DNA from 2 places in the Micromonospora sp. RTGN7 genome. Region 2 is predicted to be linked to the other one. Evidence: riboswitches for the same ligand, from Rfam matches in the RefSeq annotation. Region 2 holds a riboswitch; the other holds the start of a gene.
What was found. Region 2 has a riboswitch for cobalamin ahead of SNR22_RS26670 ((2Fe-2S) ferredoxin domain-containing protein). Riboswitches for the same ligand answer to the same signal wherever they lie in the genome.
Positions count from the first base shown of each region.

Region 1: it holds a riboswitch for cobalamin, as region 2 does, so the genes downstream of both, SNR22_RS06720 (ribonucleoside-diphosphate reductase subunit alpha) here and SNR22_RS26670 ((2Fe-2S) ferredoxin domain-containing protein) in region 2, are expected to answer to the same signal.

Region 1 is NZ_JAPZLF010000003.1:332,513-336,924, forward strand. It holds gene SNR22_RS06715 (ribonucleotide-diphosphate reductase subunit beta) at 1-517, opposite strand, end outside; gene SNR22_RS06720 (ribonucleoside-diphosphate reductase subunit alpha) at 517-2,922, opposite strand; cobalamin riboswitch at 3,056-3,275, opposite strand; gene SNR22_RS06725 (serine/threonine protein kinase) at 3,535-4,412, shown strand, end outside.
Region 2 is NZ_JAPZLF010000026.1:57,010-61,421, reverse strand. It holds gene cobN (cobaltochelatase subunit CobN) at 1-1,047, opposite strand, end outside; gene SNR22_RS26670 ((2Fe-2S) ferredoxin domain-containing protein) at 1,044-1,697, opposite strand; cobalamin riboswitch at 1,832-2,013, opposite strand; gene SNR22_RS26665 (sulfite reductase subunit beta) at 2,059-2,937, shown strand; gene SNR22_RS26660 (precorrin-8X methylmutase) at 2,934-3,599, shown strand; gene SNR22_RS26655 (precorrin-2 C(20)-methyltransferase) at 3,596-4,412, shown strand, end outside.

The sequences.
Region 1 (4,412 bases), on a different contig from region 2:
CGCGGGTCCTCAACTCGCGTAGTTCGAAGATCGAGTCGATCCACCTGAAGCAGAACTCGGCCTTGCGGGCGATCGACGGAATGTTCTCGACGGCGGCGAAGGCCTCGAAGCGTTCGTGATCGTCGGGGACGTAGGTGTCGAGGAGGTTCAGGTAGAACTGGACGTGCACGGCCTCCTCGAACAGTTGCCGGGAGAGGTAGAGCCGGCCCTCGGGGGAGTTGATGTGCTGGTAGAGGTTGAGTACCAGGTTGTTGGCGACGATCGTGTCGCCGGTGGCGAAGAACGCGACCAGCCGGGACACCAGGTGCCGCTCCGCCGGGGAGAGCTTGGCGAGGTCGGCGAGGTCGGAGTGCAGATCGATCTCCTCGACGGTCCAGGTGTTCCTGATGGCGTCCTTGAACCGGTCGAAGAAGTGCGGGTAGCGCATCGGGCGCAGGGTCAGATCCATGCCGGGGTCGAGCAGCCGCTGCCTGGCGGCGGGGACGTCATCGGTCGTACGGGGTTCGGGAATGGTCATCACTGGCAGGCCTCGCAGCTCTCGGGGTTCTCCAGGGAACAGGCCAGGGCCTCCTCGTCCGGCACCGCCGGATCGAGGCCGGCAGCCGGCGGACTCGTCGCGGGGGAGAGGGAGACGGTGGCCTGCTGGATGCGCGTCGCGGGGCGCGAGCGCAGGTAGTACGTGGTCTTCAGCCCGGCTTTCCAGGCGTATAGGTACATCGACGAGACCTTGCCGATCGTCGGTGCACTCAGGAACAGGTTCAGCGACTGCGACTGGTCGATGTACGGCGCCCGGGCCGTAGCCAGGTCGATCAGTGCGCGTTGCGGCAGCTCCCAGGCCGTGCGGAACAGTTCTCGGACGTCGGCCGGCAGGCCGGTGATGCCCTGCACAGAACCCTCGGCGCGTTTGATCTGCTCGCGGATCGGAGCGGTCCAGAGGCCGCGGGCTTTCAGTTCGCGTACCAGGTAGGTGTTGATCTGCAGGAACTCACCGGACATGGTCTCGCGCTTGAACAGGTTGGAGACCTGCGGCTCGATGCACTCGTAACAGCCGGCGATCGACGCGATCGTCGCAGTCGGCGCGATCGCCACCAGCAACGAGTTCCGCAGACCGTGCGCGGCGATCCGGTTCCGCAGGGCGGCCCACCGCTGCGTCTGGGTGGGTTCGACACCCCACAGGTCGGGGTGCAGCTCCCCGCGGGCCGCGCGGGTCTCGGCGTACGCCGGATGGGCGCCGAACCGTTCGGCCAGCCCGGTGGAGGTCTCCAACGCGGTCAGGAAGATCTCCTCCTGCACTCGGGTGGACAGCTCCGTGGCTTCGGCGGAGCCGAACGGAAGCCGTAGCGCGAAGAAGGCGTCCTGCAGGCCCATCAGCCCGAGCCCGACCGGCCGCCAGCGGGGGTTCGACGCGGCGGCCTCCTCGCTGGGGTAGTAGTTGATGTCGATGACCCGGTCCAGGAACATGACCGCGGTGCGCACCGTCTCACGAAGCTTGTCCCAGTCGATCCCGTCCGCGTTCAGGTGAGCGCCGAGGTTGACCGAGCCCAAATTGCAGACCGCGGTCTCGTCGTCGGAGTTGACCTCGAGGATCTCGGTGCACAGGTTCGACAGATGGATGGTGTTGCCGGGAGCGCCGGTCTGGTTCGACAGCCGGTTCGACGGGTCCTTGAACGTCATCCAGCCGTTGCCGGTCTGGGCCAGGGTCCGCATCATCCGCCCGTACAGGTCGCGGGCCCTGACGGTCTTGACCGCCTTCTTCTCCGCGACCCGATAGGCGGCCTCGAAGTCCTCGCCGAACAGGTCCGGCAGCTCCGGCGCGTCCGACGGGTCGATCAGCGACCAGTCGGCGTCCGCCTCGACCCGGCGCATGAACTCGTCCGGGATCCAGTTGGCGAGATTGAGGTTGTGCGTGCGGCGTGACTCCTCGCCGGTGTTGTCGCGCAGCTCAAGGAATTCCTCGATGTCCGGGTGCCACGGTTCCAGGTAGACGCAGGCCGCGCCCTTGCGCCGGCCGCCTTGGTTGACCGCCGCGACGCCCGCGTCGAGGGTCTTGAGGAACGGCACGATCCCGTTCGACCGGCCGTTGGTGCCGCGGATCAGGGCGCCCCGCCCGCGTACCCGGGACCAGGAGATGCCAATGCCGCCGGAGAACTTCGACAACCGCGCCACCTGGTGATAACGCTCGTAGATCGAGTCGAGCTCGTCGCGCGGCGAGTCCACCAGGAAGCACGACGACATCTGGGTGTGCCGGGTGCCGGAGTTGAACAGCGTCGGCGAACTGGGCAGGTATGCCAGCGAGGACATCAGCCGGTAGAAGCCGATCGCCTCACCGGGGGTCTCGGAGAGGCCGCAGGCGACCCGCAGCAGCCAGTACTGCGGAGTCTCCAACACCAGCCGCGACTGTGGGTGTCGCAACAGGTAACGGTCCGCGACCGTCCGCAGGCCGAAGTATTCAAACCGAAGATCGCCGCTGAGATCGACGGCGTCGTCGAGCTTGCGGGCGTTGCGGGCCACGAACGCCGCGGTCTCGTCGCCGATGAGTCCCTGGTCGTAGGCGTGCCGGATCGCCTGGCTGAAGCTGGCGACGCCCTGCCCTCGGACCTCCTTGTCCACGTACGCAGCCAGCAGCCGCGCCGCGAGCTTCGAGTACTGCGGCTCCTCGCCGATCAGTTCGGCGGCGGTCTGGATGGAGAGCTTGTCGAGTTCGGCGGTGGTGGCGCCGTCGTACAGGCCGTTGATTGTCTTGGTGGCGACCCGCAGCGGGTCCACCTCGTCGAGATCGGCCACCCACCGCTCGACCGCCCTCACGATCTTGTTGACATCGACCGGTTCGGTGTCGCCGTCGCGTTTCCGTACCTGCATCGCGTGCCGGCGCCGCTCCGGCGCCTCCTGCTCGGACGCAGCCATCTTCTGCACAGTCGTCATGTCCCCTCCGCACGCGCTCTCCGCACGATCGGCGGGCGCGCAGAAGACGCCACCGCCCCCTGGCGGAGTCGTCCGCCGGGGGACCGGCTGATGGCGTCGACCGTCCCGCGCGGCCTCCGACCACCGCACGCCGGACGGCATGCGGTGCGCTGGCAGGTCTTCGGACTCGCGGGCACGGCCGGGGAACCCCGGTCTCCTACTGGCCGTCGCTTCCCAGACCCTCTCCGGTCCAGTGCTTCTTGACGGCGGTCGTTCCCACTCACCGCTGCGGGGCAGTCCCGGACTCACACCGGGTTCCCTCTTGCCTCGACCATGGCTGAACCAGTGGTCGAACCAGCTACGAGCAACACCATATATGGGTGTTGCGGCAAAAGAACAACCCCAGATGGTGTGTCGGGCGGGTCGCACCCCTCATGTCACGCTCCGTGATTCAGGCGATATCCCCGGTATGGATTCCTCGCTGGCGGAGCAGCCGCCTCGGGCGGTCCAAGGTCCACCGTCCGGTTGCCGTAAGTCGGCTCCGCCCACGAGCCGGGCGGCCCTCGAATCTTTGCGGATCATGCCGTGACCTGGTATACCGTAGCGGGCTTACTACGATTGGGGAGGCACAAAGTGGACACCGCTGGTGGCGTGCATCCACTACTCTCGATCGATTCCGCCACGCTGGGGGCCTACCAGCTGATCGGCCGGCTGGGCACCGGCGGCCGGTTGGCCGTCTACCTCGCCGAGGGCGCGGACGGCAGCCGTGTGGTCATCAAACTGATCCACGCCGACCTCGCCGCCGACGCCGAGTTCAGCGGCCGGTTCCGCAGCGAGGCTGAGCGGGCCCGCCAGGTGCCGTCGGCCTGCACGGCCGAGTTCATCGGCGCCGACCTTGATCACGATCCGCCCTACCTCGTGGTGGAGTACGTCGACGGCCCGAGCCTGGAAGAGGTCGTCGCGGAGCGGGGTCCACTGCAAGGTGGCGAGCTGCACTCGCTGGCGGTGGGGGTCGTCACCGCGCTGACCGGCATCCACGGCGCGGGGGTCATCCACCGCAACCTGAGGCCGGGCAATGTCCTGCTGCCACCGGGCGGCCCCAAGGTGATCAACTTCGGCATCGCCCGGCCGTTCGAGGCGACCAGCCAACACACCCGTACCGACGTCACGGTCGCCTACCTGGCGCCGGAGCAGTTGTCCGTCGAGGCGCGGACGCCGGTGACCCCGGCGGCCGACGTGTTTGCGTGGGGCTGCGTCATCGCGTACGCCGGCACCGGCCGCACGCCGTTCCTCGGTGACTCGTCCACCGCGGCCGCCGGCAGCGGCCTGGCCCAGCCGCCACGTCTGGACGGGCTGCCGGAGTCGCTGCGAGCTCCGGTGCTGCTGGCCCTCGCGAAGGATCCGGCAGACCGGCCGACCGCGCCGAAACTGCTCGCCATGCTGCTGGGCGAGGAGCCCGTCCCGCACCTGCGGGCGACCGTTGAGCCGAGGCACCGCCGGCATCTCCCGCC
Region 2 (4,412 bases):
GACGGCGTTGCCGATGCGGCTGTGCTTGGTCGGGTAGGCAGACAGGACCAGTGCCACCCTGCGCTCGGCCGGTGGAACGTGTCGGAGCCGTGCGTGGTTCACCGCGATGCCCGCGACGCGGGCACACCGCTCGGCGTCGGTCTCGTAGCGCGGCAGACCGTCGGCGTCAACCTCCTTGAATGAGAACGGGACGGTGATCAGCCGGCCGTCGAACTCAGGGATGGCGATCTGGGTTGCGGAGTCGAGCGGGGTGACACCGTCGTCAGATGTCTCCCACTGGGCCTTGCTGGACGTGAGCGCCAGCGCCTGCAGCACGGGGACGTCCAAGGCACGTAGCCGCTCGACGTCCCAGGACTCGTCGTCGCCGCCGGCGCTGGCGGTGGCGGGCTTGGAACCACCGGCGGCGAGTACGGTGACCACGATCGCGCCGAGCGTGGCGAGCTCGGTGAACAGCTCGTCGGGCGCCGCCCGCAGCGAGGAGACGAAGATCGGCACTCCGACCGCCATGCCGGTCGCGTCGATCGCGTCTGCGAGCTCGTGCGCGAACGCGTTGTTGCCGCTCACCTCGTGTGCCCTGTAGTAAAGGACACCGACCCGGGGCAAATCGGTCCCGGTTGCTTGCCGGCTCACGCCCCACTCGGGCAGGACGGCCGGCGGCTCGAAGCCCTCGCCGGTCAGCAGCACCGTGTCGGAAAGAAAGGCGTGCAGCTGACGCAGGTTATCCGCGCCGCCCTCGGCGAGGTAGCGGTGCGCCTCGGCGCAGACGCCCATCGGCACGGTGGAGAGCTCCATGAGTGCGGCATTCGGCGTGCGCTCCCCACCGAGGACGACCAGCGGCCGTCCGACATCGCGCACGAGGGCAGCGATGTCCCGCACGTCCTCGGGCGAGCCGAGTACGCGCAGCACCACCAGGTCTGCCTCGGCGGTCAGGGCCTGGCGGCGCTCGTTTGTGACCCGAACAGGGTTGGCCCAGGTGTAGTTCGAGTCGCTGGCACGCGCCGACAACAGGTCGGTGTCCGACGTTGACATGAGAACGATGCGGGTCATGCTTCTCCTTCGGTGGAGATGATCCGGGAGCCGAGGCGCAGGTCGTCGACCGGGCGACCGGCGCGCAGATGCTCGCGGACCAGCCGTGCCGCGTCGCCCGGTCGCACCGGCCCGTACCAGGTGCCGTCGGGGTGAACGACGGCCACGGGGCCGTGATTACAGGGGAATAAACACCCGGTCTGTGCCATGAGGACATCAGAGTCAGTGAGGCGGTGCTCGACGAGCGCGCCGACAAGCGCGCGGTAGGTCTCGTCCGCATCTCGGGCGCTGCAGCGCGGGCCGCGGCACAGCAGCAAATGGTGCCGGTACGGCGGGGGCGAGTCCCAGGCAGGTGACGACAATGGCGCCTCGCGACCGGTGATGCTGCGCTCTCCGAACCGGATGGTCGGCGGGTCGACCTGCTGGCGGTGCCAGTGGCCGGCGACACGTCCCACCCACGAGCGGGCGTAGGTCAGGTCGTCGGTGCTCACCGCCTCGAGGCGAACCTCTGGGATGCCGTCGGCGTGCAGCAGGTCGAGCACGTGGGTGAGCGTGGGCTCGCCGCCCTGCAGGAAAGCCAGACGGGCGCCAGCGGCCTCCGCCTCCCTGCGCAGCACCGCAGGTCGGGCGGCGTCCGAAAGCGCGATCGCGACGTGGACGAGGACGCTCACGACGTCAGAAGCAGACGAGCCGGGTGGGCAGGACCTGGGGGCGAGGAGCCGAGCTGGTGGGAGCGAGAATAACGAGACACGACGGTCTTCCTTCGTCCGGAGGCCTGTTCGCGAGGCCTGGATGGGCAGGTGTCGCAGACGGGTCTGCGGCCAGCAGGTCTTCGGACTCAGGATCAACCGGACGGAGCGCCTTCCCAGACCGTTGGTCCAGTGGCATCGTGCTCCGCCCGTCACCCTCACCGCTGCGCGTCAGTCCCGGACTTTCACCGGGTTCCCTGGCTCATTGCTGAGTTTGGCTGGCAGAACGAACGTAGCACCGTCGGCCTACAGTGCCCGAGATGGGCTCTGGCACGATGGCTCCGTGACCGATAGGACCCGGCGCGACCTGTGCCCCGGCCTGCTGCGCCCCTGGATCGCCGCCGACGGCGCGCTCGTCCGGGTGCGCGTTCCCGGTGGTGCCGTGACGACCGAGGCGCTCGGCGCGCTCGTCCAGGTGGCGGGCAGGTACGGCGACGGCACGGTCAAGCTGACCAGCCGTGCCAACCTCCAGGTGCGCGGCATCGAGCACGACCACGGGTGCCTGCCGGACGCGGTCGTGGACGCGATCATGGCGACCGGGCTCGTGCCGTCGACGTCGCACGAGCGGGTGCGCAACATCTTGGCCTCACCGCTCACCGGACGCAGCGGTGGCCGCGCCGACCTACGTCCGGTCGTCGCTGACCTCGATACCCGGCTGTGCGCTGAGCCCCTGCTCGCCGCGCTGGCCGGCCGGTTCCTGTTCGTGCTCGACGACGGCCGCGGCGACCTGGTCGGACGCGACCTGGACCTCGGTCTCGTGGCGCTCGACGCGAGCACCGCGCAGCTGCGCGCCGGGACGTCGGCGTGGGGACCGGTGGTCCCGCTGGGCGAGGCCGCTGCGGCGCTGACGGCACTCGCCGTGCGGTTCGTCGAGCTCGCCGGCAGCGAACCAAGCTCCCCCTGGCACGTCGACGAGCTGCCAGGCGCAGGCGCAGCGGTGCTGGGCAGAGCACTCGAGCGTGCCGCGGCAACCCGGGTGAGCACGCCGCCACCCCCGCTTGGGAGGATCACGCAGGACGACGGCCGTGTCGCGCTGCACCTCGCGGTTCCCGACAGCCGGGTGGATGCCCGTTTCATGGACGAGGTCCCCGCCCTCGGCGCCGGTAGCCTCATCGTCACGTCACAACGCACCCTGCTCGTCCCCGATCTGGAGAATGCATGACTCTCGCCCCACCGACGCGCCGCTATGACTACGTCACCGACGGCGCGGCGATTTACGCGGAGTCGTTCGCGACCATCCGCAGCGAGGCCGACCTCTCGCGCGTTCCCGCCGACGCCGAGAAGGTCGCGGTGCGGATGATCCATGCGTGTGGACAGATTGACCTGACGCGGGACCTGGTGATCCACCCCGGTCTCGTGACGGCGGCCCGGGCGGCCCTCGACGCGGGAGCGCCGATCCTGACGGATGCGCGCATGGTCGCCGCCGGCGTCACCCGCGCCCGGCTGCCCCGCGACAACGAGGTCCGCTGCCTCCTGCCCGAGCCCGAGGTTCCGGCGCTCGCCCGCGACTGGGGCACGACCCGGTCTGCGGTGGCGGTGTCTCTGTGGGCCGAGCACATCGAGGGTGCCGTCGTCGCGTTCGGCAACGCCCCCACGGCCCTGTTCCACCTGCTGGAGATGCTGCGTGACGGCGCCCCTCGTCCGGCCGCGATCATCGGCACGCCGGTGGGTTTCGTCGGTGCGGCCGAGTCCAAGCAGGCGCTCATCGACCTGGCCACCGATGCACCCGGGCTCGACGTGCCCTACCTCGTGGTGACGGGGCGTCGGGGTGGCTCGGCGATGGCCGCCTCGGCGCTCAACGCCTTGGCGCAGGAGGCGGAGTGAGCGGGCGACTGTTCGGCGTCGGTCTCGGCCCGGGGGATCCCGAGCTCGTCACGCTGAAGGCCGCCCGGCTGATCGGGGCGGCGGATGTCGTCGCCTACCACCAGGGCGTCGGCAAGCAGTCGAACGCCCGTCGCATCGCCGCCGATCTGCTCCCGGAGGGCGTGATCGAGGAAGCCCTCAGCTACCCGGTGACGACGGCGACCACCGACCATCCGGGCGGGTATGCCGGCGCGATGGCCGACTTCTACGCCGAGTGTGGCGATCGGCTCCGCGCGCACCTGAGAGCGGGCCGCGACGTCGTCGTGCTGGCCGAGGGCGATCCGATGCTCTACGGCTCGTTCATGTACCTGCACGACCGGCTCGCGGACGAGTTCGAGACACAGGTCGTCGCAGGCGTGCCCGCCTTTGCGGCCGCCACGGCCACGACCGCCCTGCCCCTGGTCCGGCAGACCGACGTGCTGACGGTGCTGCCGGGCACCCTTCCCGAGCCGGAACTGGCCCGGCGCCTCGCCGACACCGACGGCGCCGTGATCATGAAACTCGGCCGCACGTTCGCCAAGGTCCGCTCGGCGCTCGAGCAGGCGGGACGCGTCGAGGGGTCCTGGTACGTCGAGCGGGCGTCGATGGACGCCGAGCGGGTGCTCCCGGTCGTCGACGTGGACCCCGCGACGGTGCCGTACTTCTCGATCGTCCTGGTCCCCGGCGACACCCGTCCCGGTGTGGCGCGCTACGACCGCCCAGCGAGCGAGGTCGTCGAGCCCGTCGCCGGTGCCGAAGTCATCGTCGTGGGCCTCGGTCCGGGCCCCGACCAGT